DNA from 4 places in the Pseudomonas shiyinii genome. Region 2 is predicted to be linked to each of the others. Evidence: predicted binding sites of a transcription regulator. Region 2 holds the regulator's gene; each other region holds the start of a gene.
What was found. The regulator FliA, encoded in region 2, starts transcription of late flagellar genes. The targets are predictions, from matches to a motif close to CTAAAGTTTNNNNNNNNNNNGCCGNTAA.

Region 1 (4,758 bases), 2.3 Mb from region 2:
GTCAAACCTAAGTTATTGAATAGTAAGTGAAAATTAATAGGAATAAGAATGTTTGTGAACCGCGTTAGAACGCTAACTTATTGAATTGAAGGCATAAAAAAACCGGACACTGGGTCCGGCTCTTCGAATTCGGTGATTTACGCCACGTTGAATTCAACGGGGTAGGGCAGGGCGGCCTGCTGGCTGACCTGAAGTTCGGTCAGGGTCTCGCGGACCACCTGCTTGGCCAGGCATGCACATTTGCCACATTGGCTGCCGACATTGGTGGCGGCCCGGACTTCCTTGTAGCTGCAGCATCCTTCATAGATCGCATCGCGAATCTGTCCGTCGGTGACGCCGACACAAAGACACACATACATAAGATCAGACCATCAGGGTAGAGGCTCGATGGGGTGGAGCTTAATGGTAATGAGAATGCGTGTCAAAGAACTTTCCTCCAGCTTTGTGTCGGTGCGACCGGCGGTTGGATTCGGCCTGTCACCAGAAGCCGTGTATGATGGGCAACCTTTGCTGGATGCCGGGGCAGGTCGACCCTCCCGGGTATCTGATTTCACCACCATCAAGGAGATAACGAATGAGCGTACTCGTTGGTAAACAAGCCCCCGACTTCACCGTTCCGGCCGTACTGGCCAACGGCGAGATCGTCGACAGCTTCAACCTGGCTTCGGCCATCAAGGGCAAATACGGCCTGGTGTTCTTCTACCCACTGGACTTCACCTTCGTCTGCCCATCCGAGCTGATCGCCCTGGACCACCGCATCCCTGACTTCCAGGCGCGCGGCGTGGAAGTGATCGGCGTGTCGATCGACTCGCACTTCACCCACAACGCCTGGCGTAACACCCCCGTCAACAACGGCGGCATCGGCCCGGTCAAGTACACCCTGGCTGCAGACATCTCCCACGACATCTGCAAGGCCTACGACGTTGAGTCCGAAGGCGGCGTAGCCTTCCGTGGCGCCTTCCTGATCGACAAGAACGGCGTTGTCCGTTCGCAGATCGTCAACGACCTGCCGCTGGGCCGCAACATGGAAGAACTGCTGCGCCTGGTCGACGCCCTGCAATTCCACGAAGAGCACGGCGAAGTCTGCCCTGCCAACTGGAAGAAAGGCGACAAGGGCATGACCGCTTCGCCGGAAGGCGTTGCTGCCTACCTGAGCGAGAACGCTGGCAAGCTGTAATTGCCACGCGAATAAAAAAACCGGCCATCATGGCCGGTTTTTTTATGCCTGTAGCGGTGCTCTGGGCAGCCTGGTGCCAGCAAGCCCCCACCTGTCCTGCGCCGCTCTCAAGACTTGCGAAACCCCTGTGGGAGCTGGCTTGCCAGCGATAGCGCCGCAAAGCAGCCCCAGGGGCTCAGGCTGGTCAGTCGTTGAAGTCACGCCAGCCGCCCATTTCCTTCCAGCGGTTGACGATGCCGCAGAACAGCTCGGCGGTTTTCTCGGTGTCGTAGCGTGCCGAGTGGGCTTCACGCCCATCGAAATCGATGTCGGCACTCTGGCAGGCCCGGGCCAGGACGGTCTGGCCATAGGCCAGGCCAGCCAGGGTGGCCGTGTCGAAGCTGGAGAAAGGATGGAATGGATTGCGCTTGAGGTCGTTGCGCGCCACGGCGGCATTGAGGAAGCCCAGGTCGAAGCTGCTGTTGTGGCCGACCAGGATGGCCCGTTTGCAACCATTGGCCTTCAGGGCCTTGCGCACCCCACGGAAAATGTCGGTAAGCGCGGTTTCTTCGCTAACCGCCATGCGCAGTGGGTGGTCCAGCTTGATACCGGTGAACTCCAGGGCCGCCGGCTCGATGTTGGCCCCTTCGAAGGGCTCGACCCGGTAGAAGTAGGTGTGCTCCGGGAACAGGAAGCCTTTCTCGTCCATGCCGATGGTGACGGCAGCGATTTCGAGCAGCGCGTCTGTGGCGCTGTTGAAACCGCCGGTTTCCACATCCACCACCACGGGCAGGTAACCGCGGAAGCGCTCGGCCATCGGGTGGCGAACGCTGCTGCCTTGACCTTCCTGGTCGTCTTCGTAGAACGCTTCGCTCACGCCTTCTCCTCCAGCAGACGCCAGCGCAGTTTTTCACCAGCGCGCAGCGGAACCACGGTGTTGTCACCAAATGGCAGGCTGTCGGGAGCGGTCCACTCGTCGCGAACCAGGGTGATGGTGTCGGTGTTCGCCGGCAGGCCGTAGAACGCCGGGCCGTGCAGGCTGGCGAAACCTTCGAGCTTGTCCAGCGCATTGCGCTGTTCGAAGGCCTCGGCATACAGCTCGATGGCAGCGTAGGCCGTATAGCAGCCGGCGCAGCCGCAGGCGGCTTCCTTGGCGTGGCGGGCATGGGGCGCCGAATCGGTGCCGAGGAAGAACTTGCTGTTGCCGCTGGTGGCTGCGTCCAGCAGCGCCACCTGATGGGTGTTGCGCTTGAGGATCGGCAGGCAATAGAAGTGCGGGCGAATACCGCCGACCAGCATGTGGTTGCGGTTGTACAAGAGGTGCTGCGCGGTGATGGTCGCGCCGACGTTGGCCGGGGCCTGCAGGACGAACTGCGCGGCATCGGCGGTGGTGATGTGCTCGAACACCACTTTCAGCGTGGGGAAGCGCTCGACCACGCGGGCCAGGTGCTCGTCGATGAAGCGCTTCTCGCGGTCGAACACATCGACCTCGGCACGGGTCACTTCGCCGTGCACCAGCAGTGGCATGCCGGTTTCGGCCAGGGCCTCGAGCGCCGGCGTGATGTTGTCGATGCTGGTCACGCCCGAGTCGGAGTTGGTGGTGGCGCCGGCCGGATACATCTTGGCGGCGTACACGAAACCGCTGGCCTTGGCCGCGCGGATATCCTCGGCGCTGGTGCGGTCGGTGAGGTACAGCACCATCAGCGGCTCGAAGCGGCTGCCCGCCGGGCGCGCGGCGAGGATGCGCTCGCGATAGGCGCCGGCCTCGACGGCATTGCGTACCGGCGGGACCAGGTTGGGCATGATGATGGCGCGGGCGAAGGTACGCGCCACGTCGCCAACGGTATGGGGCAGGACGGCACCATCGCGCAGATGGATGTGCCAGTCGTCGGGACGCAGGAGGGTCAGGCGATCGGACATTGGAGATTCCAGGCGGGTCGAACTCAAGGGCCAATGCTACCGGAAAACCCCGGTAGGAGCACGGCTATCAAGTTTTCCCGGTGGCGTCCGATAGCCTGCAGGTAAGCCGTCAGAATCTGTGGAGCCACCTGTGCGCCAGCGTTACCTAGCCCTTCTTTCCCTGTTTGCCAGCCTGCCGGCCGGGGCATTGACGTTCCAGACGCGCGTGGAGAACGTCGCCTGGAACGTCGAGGGGGACCAGTTCGAATGTCGGCTGTCCCAGCCGATCGACGGTTTCGGCAGCGGTGAGTTCGTCCGTCGTGCCGGCGAACAGGCGGTCTTCCAGTTGCGATCGGACAGCAATGCGCTGGGGGCGGGCAGCGCGACCTTGCTGGCCGCGGCAGCACCTTGGCAACCTGGCCGGGGCGACATCAATCTCGGGGGCGTGCGCATGGGGCGCAGCGGGGTGTTGTTCACATCGTCCCAGGGTCAGGCCAGCCGGCTGATCAACGGCCTGCTCGACGGGCGCAGCACGGTGGTGCGCAACCATGCCGGCGAGGGCGGCAGACCCATGGAGGTGCATGTACTGCCGGTCAGCTTCGCCAAGGCCTATGGCGACTACCAGGCATGTGCCGCCAAGCTGCTGCCGATGAACTTCGACCAGATCCGCCAGACCCAGGTCGGGTTCCCACGCGGTATCGAGCTGGACAGCGCGGCGCGGGCACGCCTGGACGTGATCCTCGATTACCTCAAGGCAGACCCGTCGGTGAACCACATCGAGCTCGATGGCCATGCCGACAACAGTGGCAGCCGCCTGACCAACCGCGACACCTCACGCCGCCGGGCCCTGGCGGTCGCCGACTACCTCAAGGCCCATGGTGTGCCGGATGAGCAGATCACCGTGCGCTTCCACGGCGAACGTTACCCCTTGGCCCGGAACAACAGTGCCGCCAACCGGGCGCGCAACCGCCGGGTGAACATCCAGCTGGAGCGTGTCGCCCCGGTCGAGAAGCCGGTGGAAAAGCCCTCGGCAGAGCCCACCCCGGCGCCCGCTGCCGCAGCTCCAGCGACGCCTGGCCCAGCGCCGGCGCAGGCACCGGCAGAAAAAAAATCCTGACCGCGACGAGGGTCGCGCTCTTGACTGTTCCTGTCGCTTTGTCATCACAAGCTGTCGCCCCATTGTAAATATTTCAATGGGGCCGGTAGAATCAACCGCTTTCCGTACAACCCCGTGGAGTGATGGCATGGCGGACGTAAAAAAGGTCGTACTGGCGTATTCCGGCGGCCTTGATACTTCGGTGATTCTCAAGTGGCTGCAGGATACCTACAACTGCGAAGTGGTGACCTTCACCGCTGACCTGGGTCAGGGCGAGGAGGTCGAGCCGGCCCGCGCCAAGGCACAGGCAATGGGCGTCAAAGAGATCTACATCGATGACCTGCGCGAAGAGTTCGTGCGAGACTTCGTGTTCCCGATGTTCCGCGCCAACACCGTCTATGAAGGCGAGTACCTGCTGGGTACTTCCATTGCCCGTCCGCTGATCGCCAAGCGCCTGATCGAGATCGCCAACGAAACCGGTGCCGACGCCATTTCCCATGGCGCTACCGGCAAGGGCAACGACCAGGTGCGTTTCGAGCTGGGCGCCTATGCACTCAAGCCGGGCGTCAAGGTCATCGCGCCGTGGCGCGAGTGGGACCTGCTGTCC
Region 2 (4,758 bases):
AGCCGCCACGAAGGTGACGAAGGCAACCGGCAATTGTTCGCCGGCCTCTCGCTGACCGCGTCCGAACCGCTGGTAGAACCCCATGTCGATGCGCCGGCCCCGGCTGCCGTGCCTGCCTCGGCACCGGTCGACCCGCGCCTGTTCGACGCCATGCGCTCGGAGCTCTCGGGCCTGCGCGAGCTGCTCGAAGTGCAGCTCGGCTCCCTGGCCTGGGGCCAGCTGCAGGGCAACAAGCCGCAGCAGGCCAACCTCTGGCGCCGCCTGCAGCGCATCGGTCTGTCGGGCCCCATCGCCCGCGAAGTGCTCGAGCTGACCGGCGAGATCGAAGAACCTCGCCAGGCCTGGCGCATGGTTCTGGCGCACCTGGCGCGGCTGATCCAGGTGCCCGAGGTGGAACCGATCGAGGAGGGCGGGGTGATCGCCATGGTCGGCCCGGCCGGCATGGGCAAGACCACCACCCTGGCCAAGCTCGCCGCACGCTACGTGCTCAAGTATGGCGCCCAGCAGCTGGCGTTGGTGAGCATGGACAGCTTCCGCATCGGTGCCCAGGAGCAGCTCAAGACCCTGGGCAGGATCCTCAATGTACCGGTGACCTACGTCGACCCCGGCCAGTCCCTGGCCCAGGCCCTGGAGCCACTGCTGCGCAAGCGCGTGGTGCTGATCGATACCGCTGGCCTGCAGGCCAGCGACCCGGCCCTGCGCATGCAGTTGGAGACCCTCGCCGGGCGCGGCATTGCCGCCAAGAACTACCTGGTGCTGGCGACCACCAGCCAGAAGCAGGTGCTCACCGCCGCCTACCACAGCTACAAGCGTTGTGGCCTGGCCGGGTGCATCCTGACCAAGCTTGATGAAACGGCCAGCCTCGGTGAAGTACTGAGCCTTGCCATCAGTCATGAATTGCCGGTGGCCTATCTGACCGATGGGCCGCGCATTCCTGACGACCTGCACTTGCCGCGCAAGCACCAGTTGGTCAGTCGTGCGGTCAGTGTGCAGCTGCAGGACGAGCCCAGCGAAGAGGCAATGGCCGACATGTTCGCTGATCTCTACCACAACCCTGGCAAGCGTGTGGGTTGACGAATGGACATCGCAAAGTACCTACACGAAAGGGGCGCTTTCCAACCCCTTGTGTGGCCTGGGCCCCGAGACAAGGTAAAGAACAAACATGGGTAGCATGCATCCCGTACAGGTGATCGCCGTGACTGGCGGTAAAGGCGGCGTCGGCAAGACCAACGTTTCAGTGAACCTGTCCCTGGCCCTGGCTGACCTGGGGCGGCGGGTCATGCTGCTGGACGCCGACCTCGGTCTTGCGAACGTCGACGTCCTGCTGGGCCTTTCGCCCAAGCGCACCCTGGCCGACGTCATCGAGGGGCGCTGCGAACTGCGCGATGTGTTGCTGCAGGGCCCTGGCGGTGTCCGGATCGTGCCGGCGGCCTCCGGCACCCAGAGCATGGTGCACCTGGCGCCAGCGCAGCATGCCGGCCTGATCCAGGCGTTCAGCGAGATCGGCGACAACCTCGATGTGCTGGTGATCGACACCGCCGCAGGGATTGGCGATTCGGTGGTCAGTTTCGTCCGTGCCGCCCAGGAGGTGTTGCTGGTGGTGTGCGACGAGCCGACGTCGATCACCGATGCCTATGCGCTGATCAAGCTGCTCAACCGCGACTACGGCATGAATCGCTTCCGCGTCCTGGCCAACATGGCGCAGAGCCCGCAGGAAGGGCGCAACCTGTTTGCCAAGTTGACCAAGGTCACGGATCGGTTCCTGGACGTCGCCCTACAATACGTCGGTGCCGTGCCTTACGACGAATGCGTGCGCAAGGCGGTGCAGAAGCAGCGGGCGGTCTACGAGGCCTTCCCTCGGTCCAAGTGTGCGCTGGCCTTCAAGGCCATCGCGCAGAAGGTCGACAGCTGGCCGCTGCCTGCCAATCCGCGTGGGCACCTTGAGTTCTTCGTCGAGCGCCTGGTGCAACCCACCAGTGCAGGGCCGGTACTATGAATGCGAGTGGTTACAAGATGTACAGCAGGGCGGCACGCGATGCCCAGTATGAACTGGTCGAGCGTTATGCCCCGCTGGTCAAGCGCATCGCCTATCACCTGCTGGCACGCCTGCCGGCCAACGTGCAGGTCGAGGACCTGATCCAGGCGGGCATGATCGGCCTGCTGGAAGTGGCCAACAAGTACGACGCCAGCAAGGGCGCCAGCTTCGAGACCTACGCCGGTATCCGCATCCGTGGCGCCATGCTCGACGAAGTGCGCAAGGGCGACTGGGCGCCGCGTTCGGTACACCGCAATACCCGTATGGTCAGCGATGCGATCCGTGCCGTTGAAGCCAGAACCGGTCGTGACGCTAAAGATCATGAAGTTGCTGCCGAACTCCAATTGAGTCTCGATGATTATTACGGGATCTTGAACGACACCCTGGGCAGCCGCCTGTTCAGCTTCGACGACCTGCTGCAGGACGGCGAGCACGAAGGGCTGCACGAGGATGGCGCCAGCGGCCAGCTGGAGCCGGCGCGGGACCTGGAGGACGAGCGCTTCCAGGCCGCCCTGGCCGAGGCGATCGCCAACCTGCCGGAACGCGAACGCCTGGTCCTGGCGCTGTACTACGACGAGGAGCTGAACCTCAAGGAAATCGGTGAGGTGCTTGGGGTCAGCGAGTCGCGCGTCAGCCAGTTGCATAGCCAATGCGCGGCGCGCCTGCGCAGCCGCCTGGGAGAATGGCGGGCGCGTTGAGCCAGGGTTCGCCGCAGTCGTTGCACGTTGTACCGAATTGATTGAACGCGCGCCCGGGGGCCGGGCGCGTTAAAGACTGCTTGGAGGTCTAATTGAACAAAGACATGAAAATCCTCATCGTTGACGACTTCTCGACGATGCGGCGGATCATCAAGAACCTGTTGCGTGACCTTGGCTTCACCAACACCGAAGAAGCCGACGACGGCACCACGGCGCTGCCGATGCTGGAAAACGGCCATTACGACTTCCTTGTGACCGACTGGAACATGCCTGGCATGTCCGGCATCGACCTGCTGCGCAAGGTACGCGCCCATGACCGTCTCAAGGGCATGCCGGTGCTGATGGTCACCGCTGAAGCCAAGCGTGACCAGATCATCGAAGCCGCCCAGGCTGGGGTCAACGGCTACGTGGTCAAGCCTTTCACGGCCCAGGTGCTCAAGGAAAAGATCGAAAAGATCTTCGAACGCGTCAACGGCTGAGTCACGTCAGGGGGCGCCATGGAGCAAATGAATACATCGCTCGGGGAGTTCGAGACGACCCTGAAGAAACATGCCCAGGAACTGGTCGAGAGCCTCGAGCGCGGCCGGTTCGGCGAGGCGGTGCAGCTGATCCACCAGCTGAACCAGACCCGTGACCGTGGCCTGTACCAGGAAGTCGGCAAGCTCACCCGCGAGCTGCACAGTGCAATCGTCAGCTTCCAGATCGACCCGCGCATGCCGCAGGCCGAGGAAGTCTCGCAGATCACCGATGCCACCGAGCGCCTGTCCTACGTGGTCAAGCTGACCGAGGGCGCGGCCAACCGGACCATGGACCTGGTCGAGGCCGGCACGCCGGTGCTCAACGACCTGACGGCCGAGGCCCAGAGCCTGAGCGCCGACTGGCAGCGCTTCATGCGCCGGGAAGTCGCAGCGCCTGAGTTTCGCGAGCTGGTCAAGCGCGTCGACAGTTTCCTGACGCACAGCGTCGAGGGTAACCGCAAGGTTGCCGGTCACCTCAACGACATTCTCCTGGCCCAGGACTATCAGGACCTGACCGGCCAAGTGATCAAGCGCGTGACCGCGCTGGTCACCGAGGTGGAGAGCAACCTGCTCAAGTTGGTGCTGATGGCCAGCCAGGTGGACCGTTTTGCCGGTATCGAACACGACCACCAGCAACTGCGCGCTGAAAAAGATCAAGAAAAACATCCGACTCGGGGTGAAGGTCCGCAGATTCATGCCGATAAGCGTGAAGATGTCGTGTCCGGTCAGGACGACGTCGACGATTTGCTGTCCAGCCTGGGTTTTTAAGGAGCACGTTCAATGAGCTTCGGCGCCGATGAAGAAATCCTCCAGGATTTCCTGGTAGAGGCCGGCGAAATCCTCGAGCAATTGTCCGAGCAACTGGTCGAGCTGGAAAGCCGACCCGAAGATGCCGACTTGCTCAACGCGATCTTCCGCGGTTTTCACACTGTAAAAGGGGGCGCCGGTTTCCTTCAGCTCAACGAGCTGGTGGAGTGCTGCCATATCGCCGAGAACGTGTTCGACATCCTGCGCAAAGGTGAGCGCCGGGTCGATGCGGAACTGATGGACGTGGTCCTCGAAGCGCTGGATACCGTCAACAGCATGTTCGGCCAGGTGCGCGAGCGCAGCGACATCACCCCGGCCACGCCGGAACTGCTGGCGGCGCTGTCGCGCCTGGCCGAGCCTGCCGGTGCCGACAGCGCTGCGCCCGCCGTCGAGGCGCCGGTGGCGGCCGAGGCCGAAGTGCCAGCGGTCGAGCCGGACATCACCGACAGTGAATTCGAACAGCTGCTCGACTCCCTCGATGCAGTCAAGGCCCAGGCCGCCGAGCAGATGCAGGGCGAGGTCGTGGGCGGCGAGGGTGACGAGATCACCGATGCCGAATTCGAATCGCTGCTCGACCAGTTGCACGGCAAGGGCCAGTTCTCCCCTGAAGTCGTGGCTGCCACACCAGCGGCCAGCACCTCGGCGCCTGCGGCATCCGACGAAATCACCGACGACGAATTCGAAGCGCTGCTCGATCAAC
Region 3 (4,758 bases), 710 kb from region 2:
AAGCCGATTTCTCGCCCCTTGAGCATCATTTCCTCTACGACCGCAGAGTAGTCGGTGGTGTACGTGACCTTCAATGTGTCCTTGTCTCGATAACCACTCATAGTAGGGACAATCTCGAAATCTTCGTCCATCCCCCCCGCTTCATGCAGATCACCGATGTCGGATACACGCCCAACGTAAACTTTACGGTCATCCATGGAGAACATGTAGAGATTGTTTGTGTCCCGCATCGACTCCATGAGTTGTCGTGTCAAAGGTCGGGTGGGCACTTTGGATGTCAGTATCAACCCCTTAATCGCCCTCGCCGACGCCCGATATCTCACCATGAGCATCAGTGTAAACAGACGAGGAAACAGCCACGCCAATAGGAACGATAACACCGAAGCTTGTGCCAAGAATGCCCATACGGGTGCGCCCTTGGTGTCAGTGATTTCGTTGCGCGTCAGGAATCCCTTGACGTACTTGATGTAGTCCGCGTGGTCGCGGTATTCGCCAAGATAGGGGGCGAGGACACTGTGCTTGCTCGCATACATCAATCCGAAGCTCGCAAGGCATGCCATGGAGAAAATAAAGATGCCTGTCTTTGCGATGAGCATGTACAGAAGTTGCCCATCGTAGCGGCTCATCGTCGCTTGTCGATAGGTGCTTCCGTTGCAATAGAGATAACCACTAACTAGGATTGGCAGGATAAGAAGCAGTCCCATCAGCCATTGGCCACGATTTTCTTCGCTTTTTTACTCGCCTCGATGAAGCGCTCACTCATCAGGATTTCCCGAGAATCTATCGACATGCCACCACGATCACTGATGCGCAAAGTGCGCAGCTCGCGCAGTGAGTCAAGGATCTCCCTCTCTCGTTTACTCGCTTTGAAGAGCAGTCCAAGCATACGTATTCTCCAGAATGGCTAGCGTTCAGCCTTAGGCACACGGCCCTTTCTCGCTCAACCTCGGGCAGATTTTAACACAGAGACACCAACCCACTGACCGAGGTAGTGATACATCAGATTTCGAGCCCATCCCTGCCCCCTCAGAAGCCTTCCAATACCCCACCCAACCAGCGCCCGCCCAACAGCAAGTGGTCGACCCAGAACACCTGATGCACCGCCACGATGCCCCAGAACGTCATTTGGTAGGACACCTTGCGCGTCTTGTGCCGGAACAGCTGCTGGGCGAGCAATGCCCCTGGCCAGCCGCCACACAGCTCACTGGCATGCAGGACCTTTTCGGGTGTGCGCCAGGCCCCGGTACGCGCTTGGTGCTTGTCTTGCCAATACAGCATCAGGCTGACCAGGCTCACCGCCGGGTACAACGCCAGGGGCAGCCAGGACTGCCCGCTCCAGGCCATCTGCGCAGCGCCCACCAGCGGCAGCAGGCACAGACCCACGAGCACCAGCAGTTTCAGGCGCAGGTTGTGAACGGCATCCTGGGTGCGTTCGACGCCACGGCGTGGCGCGCGCTGGGTGCGTGCCATATCAACCGTGCGCCGTGGCCCAGTTGACCCAGCCGAACTGCCAGGTCGCCAGGATCAGTAGGCCGAAGACGATGCGGTACCAGGCAAAGGCTGCATAGCTGTGGTTGGCGATGAACTTGAGCAGGCCGCGTACAGCGATCATGGCGAAGATGAACGAGACCACGAACCCGATGGCGAACACCGGCAGGTCACCCGGCTGGAACAGGTCACGGTACTTGTAGCCCGAGTACACCGCCGCCCCCACCATGGTCGGCATGGCCAGGAAGAACGAGAATTCGGTCGCCGCCTTGCGCGACAGGCCGAACAGCAGGCCACCGATGATGGTCGAGCCGGAGCGCGAGGTGCCGGGGATCATTGCCAGGCACTGCACGAAGCCGATCTTCAGGGCATGGCTCCAGCGCATGTCATCGACGTGATCGACCTCGATGCGGTGGTCGCGACGCTCGGCCCACAGCATGATCACCCCGCCCACCACCAGCGCCGCCGCCACGGTGACCGGATTGAACAGGTATTCGTGGATCAGGTCGGCGAACAGCACGCCCAGGATCACCGCCGGAAAGAACGCGATCAGCAGGTTGGCCGTGAAGCGACGCGCTGTGGGCTGGCTGGACAGCCCCAGCACCACGTCGAAGATCTTGCGCCGGAACTCCCAGACCACGGCGAGGATCGCGCCGAGCTGGATGATGATGTTGAAGGCCATGGCCCGCTCGCCACCGAAGTCGATCAGGTCGGCGACGATGATCTGGTGCCCGGTGCTGGAGATGGGCAGAAACTCCGTCAAACCTTCGACGATCCCTAAGATGATTGCCTGAAAGGCACTCCAAAAATCCATTGTTCCCCCGATGAGGCGCTGCTGCATGCAGGCCCCTTGTTCTTGATTTGCATTTGGTTGCCGCGAAGGCCCGGCCGTTTTACAGCCCCTACGGGGCCAATGCCAGCGGAAAAGGCCTAGATACCTAAAGGTTTCATCTTGCGCGGCCGAGATCCTATCAGAGCAGCCTGTCGATGGCTCGCGCGGCATGCGACAGCAAACGCCTGGCCTAGCCCTTGGTCGAGTGTGCCGCACCGGCCCCGGCATGCTTGGATACACCTGATAACAAGAACAACGGGAGTACCTTTGATGAAGACCTTGAGGTCGATGTCGATCAGCCGGCGCCTGTCGCTGATCCTGCTGGTCGCGGTGGGCATGCTGGTGGCCTTCGCCCTGCTGATGCTGCGCCAGCTGCATGGCGACCTGTACCAGGCCAAGGCCGAGAAGACCCGGCACGTGGTGCAGACTGCCGCCGGCGTGCTGGCCTACTACCAGGGGTTGGAGGCAGCCGGCACGCTCACCCGCGAAGCGGCCCAGCAGCAGGCCCTGCAGGCCGTGCGCAGCCTGCGCTACGACAAGGACGACTACTTCTGGATCAATGACCTGGCGCCCAGGATGGTCATGCACCCGACCAACCCCAAGCTCGACGGCCAGGACCTTTCCGGCATTCGTGACCCCGACGGTTTCGCCGTGTTCAACGAGATGGCCAGCCTGGCACGCAGCCAGGGCGCAGGCCCGGTGGACTACCGCTGGCCCAAGCCCGGTGCCAGTGAGCCGGCCGCCAAGACGTCATACATCCAGCTGTTCAAACCCTGGGGCTGGATCATCGGGTCGGGCGTGTATGTCGATGACGTGCAGGCCGAGTTCGCCCGCCAGGTACGGGACGCCTCCCTGGCGGGCCTGGGTATCGCCGTGTTGATGGCGCTGTTGGTCATGCTGATCGCCCGCAGCATCGCCCGCCCGTTGCAGGAGGCGGTGCAGGCCATGGGTAATATCGCCAGCGGCGAAAGCGATCTCACCCGCCGCCTGGATACCCATGGGCGCGACGAAGTCACCCGCCTCGGTGAGCATTTCAACCGCTTCAACGGCAAGCTGCAGGGTGTGGTCGGCCAACTGCAGGGCGCCGCCCATGCTCTTGCCCAATCGGCCGAACACGTGGGCGACAACGCAGGCCAGGCCCAGGCGCACAGTGCCCAGCAATCGCTGCAGATGGACCAGGTGGCCACGGCGGTCAATGAAGTCACCTATGCCGTGCAGGACGTGGCCAAGACCGCCGAGCAGGCCGCCAGCGAGATGCAGGCGGCGCAGCGCCAGGTGGACCATGGCCAGCAGGCGATCCATGGCAGCCTGCAGCAGATCGACCGACTCTCCAGCACCATCGACCAGGCCGTGCAGGTGATCGGCGAGCTGGCCGGGCACAGCACGCGGATCGGCGGTGTACTGGAAGTGATCCGCTCGATTGCCGAGCAGACCAATTTGCTCGCGCTCAACGCCGCCATCGAGGCGGCCCGCGCCGGCGAGCAGGGCCGGGGGTTTGCCGTGGTTGCCGACGAGGTCCGGCTGTTGGCCCAGCGCACCGCCCAGTCGACCGCCGAGATCCAGACCATGATCGAGCACCTGCAAGGCCAGTCGGAAGCGGCTGTCAGGGCGATCGGCACCAGCAGCGAAGCCTCGCGCCAGACCGTCGAGCAGGCCCGTGAGGCGGGCTCCAGCCTGGATGCCATCAGCCAGGCGCTGCACAACCTCACCGCCCTCAACGCCTCGATCGCCAGCGCTACGCTGCAGCAGGCCCATGTGGTGGAGGAAATCAACCGCAATGTGCTGGATACCGCCGGGCTGTCCCAACAAACCGCCGACGCGGCGCGCCAATCCAGTGATGCCGGCGCAGCCCTGGCGCGGTTGAGCGAGGAGCTTGAACAGTTGCTGCGCCAGTTCCGGGTTTGATACTGCCCTTCGTCAAACCCACGCGCCTCCTGTAGGAGCGGGCTTGCCCCGCGATGGCGTCAGCCCAGGCACTGCCGCTGCCCAGCCGATGCCATCGCGGCGCGCCCCTACAGCTTCCCCGCCCTACAGGCTACAATCGCGCCCTCTACCCCTGCCCAAGGATCGCCGATGTCCGGCCTCGAACTCTTCGCCGCCGTGCTCGGCGTCATCGCCGTGTGGCTCACGGTCAAGCAGAACCCGTGGTGCTGGCCGATCGGCCTGGTGATGGTGCTGCTCTACAGCTGGATCTTCTACGAAGTGAAGCTGTATTCCGACATGCTCCTGCAACTGGTCTACGCCGTGTTGCAACTGTACGGCTGGTGGCAATGGACCCGGCCTGACCATGTGGAAGACGCACGCCAGGTTTCCAGCCTGGGGGCCGGGCAGGTATTCATCGGCCTTGGCGCAGGCCTGCTGGCGAGCCTGTGCCTGGGCGCCGCCATGGCGCACTGGACCGACGCAGCACAGCCCTGGCTCGATGCGGCCCTGACTGG
Region 4 (4,758 bases), 1.1 Mb from region 2:
GCACCCGGCTTGAGCGCGCGGGTGAAGAAGGCGTTGAAATGTTCGTAGGCGGTCAGGTCCTCGACCAGCGCCTCGGACATGTTCACCTGGTAGCGCTTGGCGAACCAGGCGGTGAAGGCATTCTTGAACCAGCGCGCGCGGCACTCGGCGATGCAGCCGGCCAGCCGCGACAGCAGGTGGTGCGGCAGCAGGTACTGGCTGATGATGAACAAGCGGGATTTCATTGGGTTTCCTTGGAAATTCAAACTTCTACAGGCGTGTCCGGGTGGTTGCCCCACTCGCCCCAGGAGCCGGCATAGGCCTTGAGCCGTGGATAGCCGAGGGCTTTGGCCACCAGGTAGGTGAAGCCGGAACGGTGGTGGGTCTGGCAGTGAGTGATCACTTCCTTGTCCGGGGTGATGCCGAGTTGTTGCAGGATGTCGGCCATGTCCGGGCGGATGCGCAGGTGGTCGTTCAGGTCCATGCCTGCGGTCCACTCGAAGTTGACCGCGCCGGGAATGTGACCGCCTTTGGCGGCCAGGACTTTCTCACCCTTGTACTCGCCGGGGCTGCGGGCGTCCCAGATGGCCAGGTCGGCCGCGCCCAGTCGGCTTTGCAGGTATTCGCGGGTGGCGGTGGGCTCTGCATGCAGTTGCAGGCTGACCGGACCAGCCGCGCTGGCAGGTACATCGGTTGAGAGCTTGTCGGCCGGCCAGGCCTGGATGCCGCCGTTGAGGTAGTGGTAGCCCTTGTGGCCGATGACGTCGAGCAACCAGATGAAGCGCCCGGCCCAGCCGCCGCCCTCGTCGTCGTATACCACGTAGACCGCGTCGTCGCGGTGGCCGAGCTCGCCGAAGAGCTTTTCCAGGTCGGCGCGCGCCGGCAGCAGGCCTGGCGCCGGTGGCTGGCCCAGCTGGGTGCGCTTGGGGTCGACGAAGCGCGCGCCGGGGACATGACCGCTGCCATAGCGGTTGGCGCTGGTCAGGTCGACCACGATCAGCTGTGGCGAACCCAGGCGCGGCAGCAGGTCGGCCGGTTCGATCACCAGGGGCAAGCCGGAAAAGTCAGTCATCCACGGTCTCCAGGGTGGAATTGAGGGAGCGATTGTAGCGCAAGGCTCAGGCGTTGCGGTTGGCAAAGGCAGCCAGGGCACGCTCGGTGCATTGCGCGGTCTTGCCAAAGGCTTGCACGCTGACATCGGCCAACGGCTTGCCGCCCTGGTCTGCGATCACCAGCATCACCGTTTGGCCATTGACCGCCAGCGAACGCAGCAGCACATGCTCACTGCCGATGGCGGCCCACAGCGGGGCTGGCAGCAAGGCCGAGAACTGGGCGTGGTTGTCTGGTGTCAGGCGCAGCTGCGCCGCCTGGGTCATCAGGCGTTGCAGCAATTTGCTGCCGGCCAGGGGCAGCACCAGGGCCGCGACCTCCGTTGGCAGGCCGGCGGTCTGTTGCACGCGTAGGGATTCGGTGGCCTTGTCCAGGGTCAGCAGAATCACCCGTTGCATACCGCAGGCCAGCAGAGCGTCGCGGGCCTGGGTGCACAGGTGCAGGCTCGTGCCGAACGGGCTGGGCTGGGTCAGCAGCTCGCCACACAGCGTGCGCCAGCGCGCCAGGTCCTGGGTGGTGGGCGGTGGCGGTTCGAGCATGTCCGGATGCGGCCGGCGTTGCTGCCAGGGCCAGATCAGCGCCTCGGCGGGGTGGAACAGGGCATGACGGGCATGGTGGCGGGCGCTGGCGGCGGCCTGCTGGTGGACCTGCTGTTGCACGTCGTCGAGCGATGTCTGCAGGTACAGGGCGGTCAGCAGTTGCCAGCGCAGCAGGTGCGGGTTGTCCCAGCCCACCTGGGCGGCCAGCGCCAGGCCGTTGGCCAGCAGCACGGTATTGGCCGGCTGGTTGAACCAGCGGCGCAGCCCGGGCGCGTCGTCCAGGCGCTGCTGTTGGGTGAAGCTGTCCTGCTCGCGGGCGATGGCCAGCACCTGAGCCAGTTGTTCGCGCTCATCGAGCAGCAGGCGATAGCCCTGGGTCACCCATTCCGGCAGCCGCCAGTGTTCGGCCACGGCCTGGCACAGTTGCATGATGCGTACGCCGAACAGCGCGAGCTCGACTTCGGCGGCGTCCTCGCCCTTGTGGATGACCCGCAGCTCCCAGGTATCGAGCAGCTTGGGAAAGGCTTGCGCCATAGGCCACAGCGGTGACAGGAACAGCAGGCTGCCCCAATGGATCTCCTGCCACAGCCGTGCCAGGCGGCTGGCGAACAGGCCGCTGGCCTGTTGCGCGGCATGCTGGCTGATCAGCAGGAACTGGCGCAGCACCGGCGGGATGTCCTGGCCCGGCACCGCGGGCAGGCGTGCCAGCAGGCTGGCGCTGCGCGCCAGGCCCAGGCGGTTGAGGGCGATTTCGAGGCTTTCGGCAGGCTCGGCCTGGCTGGCATTGGCCGGGTGGTTGGCCTCGCGCATCACCGACAGCACCAAGGCGGGGCTGTCTTGCATCAGTTCGGCAATGTCCCGCAGAGAGCGGCGGCTATCGTTGATGGCCGACAACACCCGGTCGTGGCTCTCCTTGGGCACCGGCAGGCGGATGCCATCGAGCAGCTTTACCCAGGCATCGAGCGTACGCGGAATCTGGTTTGGCACCTTAGCGTCCATTGGCATTTTGACATCAGTCCAAACTGGCTTTTCGTTATTTGTGGCTATAGTCTGGCGCAGTTCTGCCGATAAGTAGAAGAAGAGTTTCAAAGCTCCCGTCCCTCATCCCGACCACGACAGCAAGTGCCCTGAACCTATGGCTAAAATTATCGGCATCATCGTCGTATTCGCGAGCGTGCTCGGCGGATACGTACTTTCCCACGGCAAGATCGCGGCATTGATCCAGCCGTTCGAAGTGCTGATCATCGGCGGTGCGGCCTTCGGTGCGTTCCTTCAGGCCAACCCCGGTCACATGACCCTGCATGTGATCAAGAAGTCGCTGAAGATGTTCGGCACCCGTTTCACCCATACCTTCTACCTGGAGGTGCTGGGCCTGGTCTACGAGATCCTCAACAAGAGCCGCCGCGAAGGCATGATGGCCATCGAGGGGGACATCGAGGACCCGGCGGCCAGCCCGATCTTCGCCAAGTACCCGGCGGTGCTGGGTGATGAGCGCATGACCGCGTTCATCTGCGACTACCTGCGCATCATGTCCACCGGCAACATGGCCCCCCACGAGCTCGAGGGGCTGTTCGACATGGAGCTGCTGAGCCTGAAGGAAGAGCTTGAGCATCCCTCCCACGCCGTCACCAGCGTGGCCGACGCCATGCCTGGCTTCGGTATCGTCGCGGCGGTGCTGGGCATCGTGGTGACCATGGCCTCGCTGGGCGATGGCGACCAGAAGTCCATCGGCCTGCACGTGGGCGCGGCGTTGGTCGGTACCTTCTTCGGTATCCTGGCCGCCTACGGTTTCTTCGGCCCGCTGTCCAACGCCCTGCGCCACGATGCCAAGGAAGAGCTGAACGTGTACGAGGCGATCAAGGCTTCGCTGGTGGCTTCGGCGTCGGGTATGCCGCCGTCGCTGGCCGTGGAGTTCGGGCGCAAGGTGCTGTACCCGTCGCACCGCCCGAGCTTCGCCGAGCTGGAACAAGCGGTCCGCGGTCGCTGAGCCATGGAGAACAACCAGCCCATTATCGTCAAGCGCGTCAAGCGCTATGGCGACGGCCACCACGGCGGCTCCTGGAAGATCGCCTTCGCCGACTTCGCCACGGCGATGATGGCGTTCTTCCTGGTGCTCTGGCTGCTGTCCACGGCTACGCCCGAGCAGAAAATCGCCATCGCCGGTTACTTCAAGGACCCGATCGGCTTCTCCGAGAGCGGCACGCCCTACGTGATCGACCTCGGCGGCTCGCCGCAGCTGGCGCCGGAGAAGACCATCAACCCCGAGGAGAAGTCCGAGCCGACGCCGAACACCAGCATCCAGCTGGACAAGGACCAGGTCGAGACCTTGGCCGACCAGGTCGAACAGGAGCGCTTGCAGCTGCTGTTGCAGGAGTTGCAGAACAAGGTCGAGGAAAACCCACAGCTACAGAAGTTCAAGGACCAGATCCTGTTCGAGATCACCCAGGACGGCCTGCGGATCCAGATCATGGACGCCGAGAACCGGCCGATGTTCGACCTGGGCAGCGCGCGTCTGCAGCCTTACTTCGAGGACATCCTGCTGGCCATGGCCGACACCATCAAGGCGGTGCCGAACAAGATCAGCATCAGTGGCCATACCGATGCCAAGCCTTATGCCGGCACCGGGGAGTTCGGCAACTGGGAGCTGTCGGCCAGCCGTGCCAACGCGGCGCGCCGGGCGTTGGTGGCGGGGGGGTATCCGGACGACCAGGTGGCACGAGTGGTCGGTTATGCCTCATCGTCGCTGTTCGACCGCAAGGATCCGTTCAACCCGGTGAACCGTCGCATCGACATCATCGTCCTGACCAAGAAGGCCCAACGCGACATCGAGGGTGAACAGAGCACGCCCCAGACGCCGGCCGAACCGGCTCCGCCGGGTGCCCAGGCGCCGGCAGCGCCTGCCCAGGGCGACAGCGCCCAGGCACCGATGCAGCCGCGGGAGCTGCGCCAGAAGCTGAACATCTTCGAGGATGGCGTCCTGAAGATGGACGACGCCCAGGAATGATGGCCGCGCAACACCTGTAGGAGCGGCCTTGCGCCGCGATGGGCCGCAAAGCGGCCCCAAGATCACCCGCGTCAGTAGCTATCCTGCGGCAAGCTGGCGATGATCGAGCGGTAGCTGTTCATACGC

Region 1: a site for FliA is predicted at 3,143-3,170, ahead of ACXHGZ_RS04060 (flagellar protein MotY). Genes of this name have one in related genera too.
Region 3: a site for FliA is predicted at 2,428-2,455, ahead of ACXHGZ_RS10985 (methyl-accepting chemotaxis protein). Genes of this name have one in related genera too.
Region 4: a site for FliA is predicted at 2,672-2,699, ahead of motA (flagellar motor stator protein MotA). Genes of this name have one in related genera too.

The regions. Positions count from the first base shown of each region.
Region 1 covers NZ_CM161522.1:849,609-854,366, forward strand. Annotated here, with positions in the region: gene ACXHGZ_RS04040 (bacterioferritin-associated ferredoxin) at 138-359, opposite strand; gene ACXHGZ_RS04045 (peroxiredoxin) at 575-1,177, shown strand; gene rnt (ribonuclease T) at 1,362-1,973, opposite strand; gene pyrC (dihydroorotase) at 2,030-3,076, opposite strand; gene ACXHGZ_RS04060 (flagellar protein MotY) at 3,207-4,172, shown strand; gene ACXHGZ_RS04065 (argininosuccinate synthase) at 4,300-4,758, shown strand, end outside.
Region 2 covers NZ_CM161522.1:3,123,572-3,128,329, reverse strand. Annotated here, with positions in the region: gene flhF (flagellar biosynthesis GTPase FlhF) at 1-1,074, shown strand, start outside; gene fleN (flagellar synthesis regulator FleN) at 1,163-1,996, shown strand; gene fliA (RNA polymerase sigma factor FliA) at 1,993-2,733, shown strand; gene ACXHGZ_RS14060 (chemotaxis response regulator CheY) at 2,838-3,212, shown strand; gene ACXHGZ_RS14055 (protein phosphatase CheZ) at 3,231-4,019, shown strand; gene ACXHGZ_RS14050 (chemotaxis protein CheA) at 4,032-4,758, shown strand, end outside.
Region 3 covers NZ_CM161522.1:2,408,767-2,413,524, forward strand. Annotated here, with positions in the region: gene ACXHGZ_RS10965 (hypothetical protein) at 1-704, opposite strand, end outside; gene ACXHGZ_RS10970 (hypothetical protein) at 704-886, opposite strand; gene ACXHGZ_RS10975 (DUF1294 domain-containing protein) at 1,027-1,470, opposite strand; gene ACXHGZ_RS10980 (undecaprenyl-diphosphate phosphatase) at 1,472-2,302, opposite strand; gene ACXHGZ_RS10985 (methyl-accepting chemotaxis protein) at 2,591-4,225, shown strand; gene pnuC (nicotinamide riboside transporter PnuC) at 4,394-4,758, shown strand, end outside.
Region 4 covers NZ_CM161522.1:4,222,101-4,226,858, reverse strand. Annotated here, with positions in the region: gene asd (archaetidylserine decarboxylase) at 1-224, opposite strand, end outside; gene ACXHGZ_RS19095 (rhodanese-like domain-containing protein) at 242-1,051, opposite strand; gene ACXHGZ_RS19090 (HDOD domain-containing protein) at 1,098-2,633, opposite strand; gene motA (flagellar motor stator protein MotA) at 2,764-3,615, shown strand; gene motB (flagellar motor protein MotB) at 3,619-4,632, shown strand; gene rsgA (small ribosomal subunit biogenesis GTPase RsgA) at 4,704-4,758, opposite strand, start outside.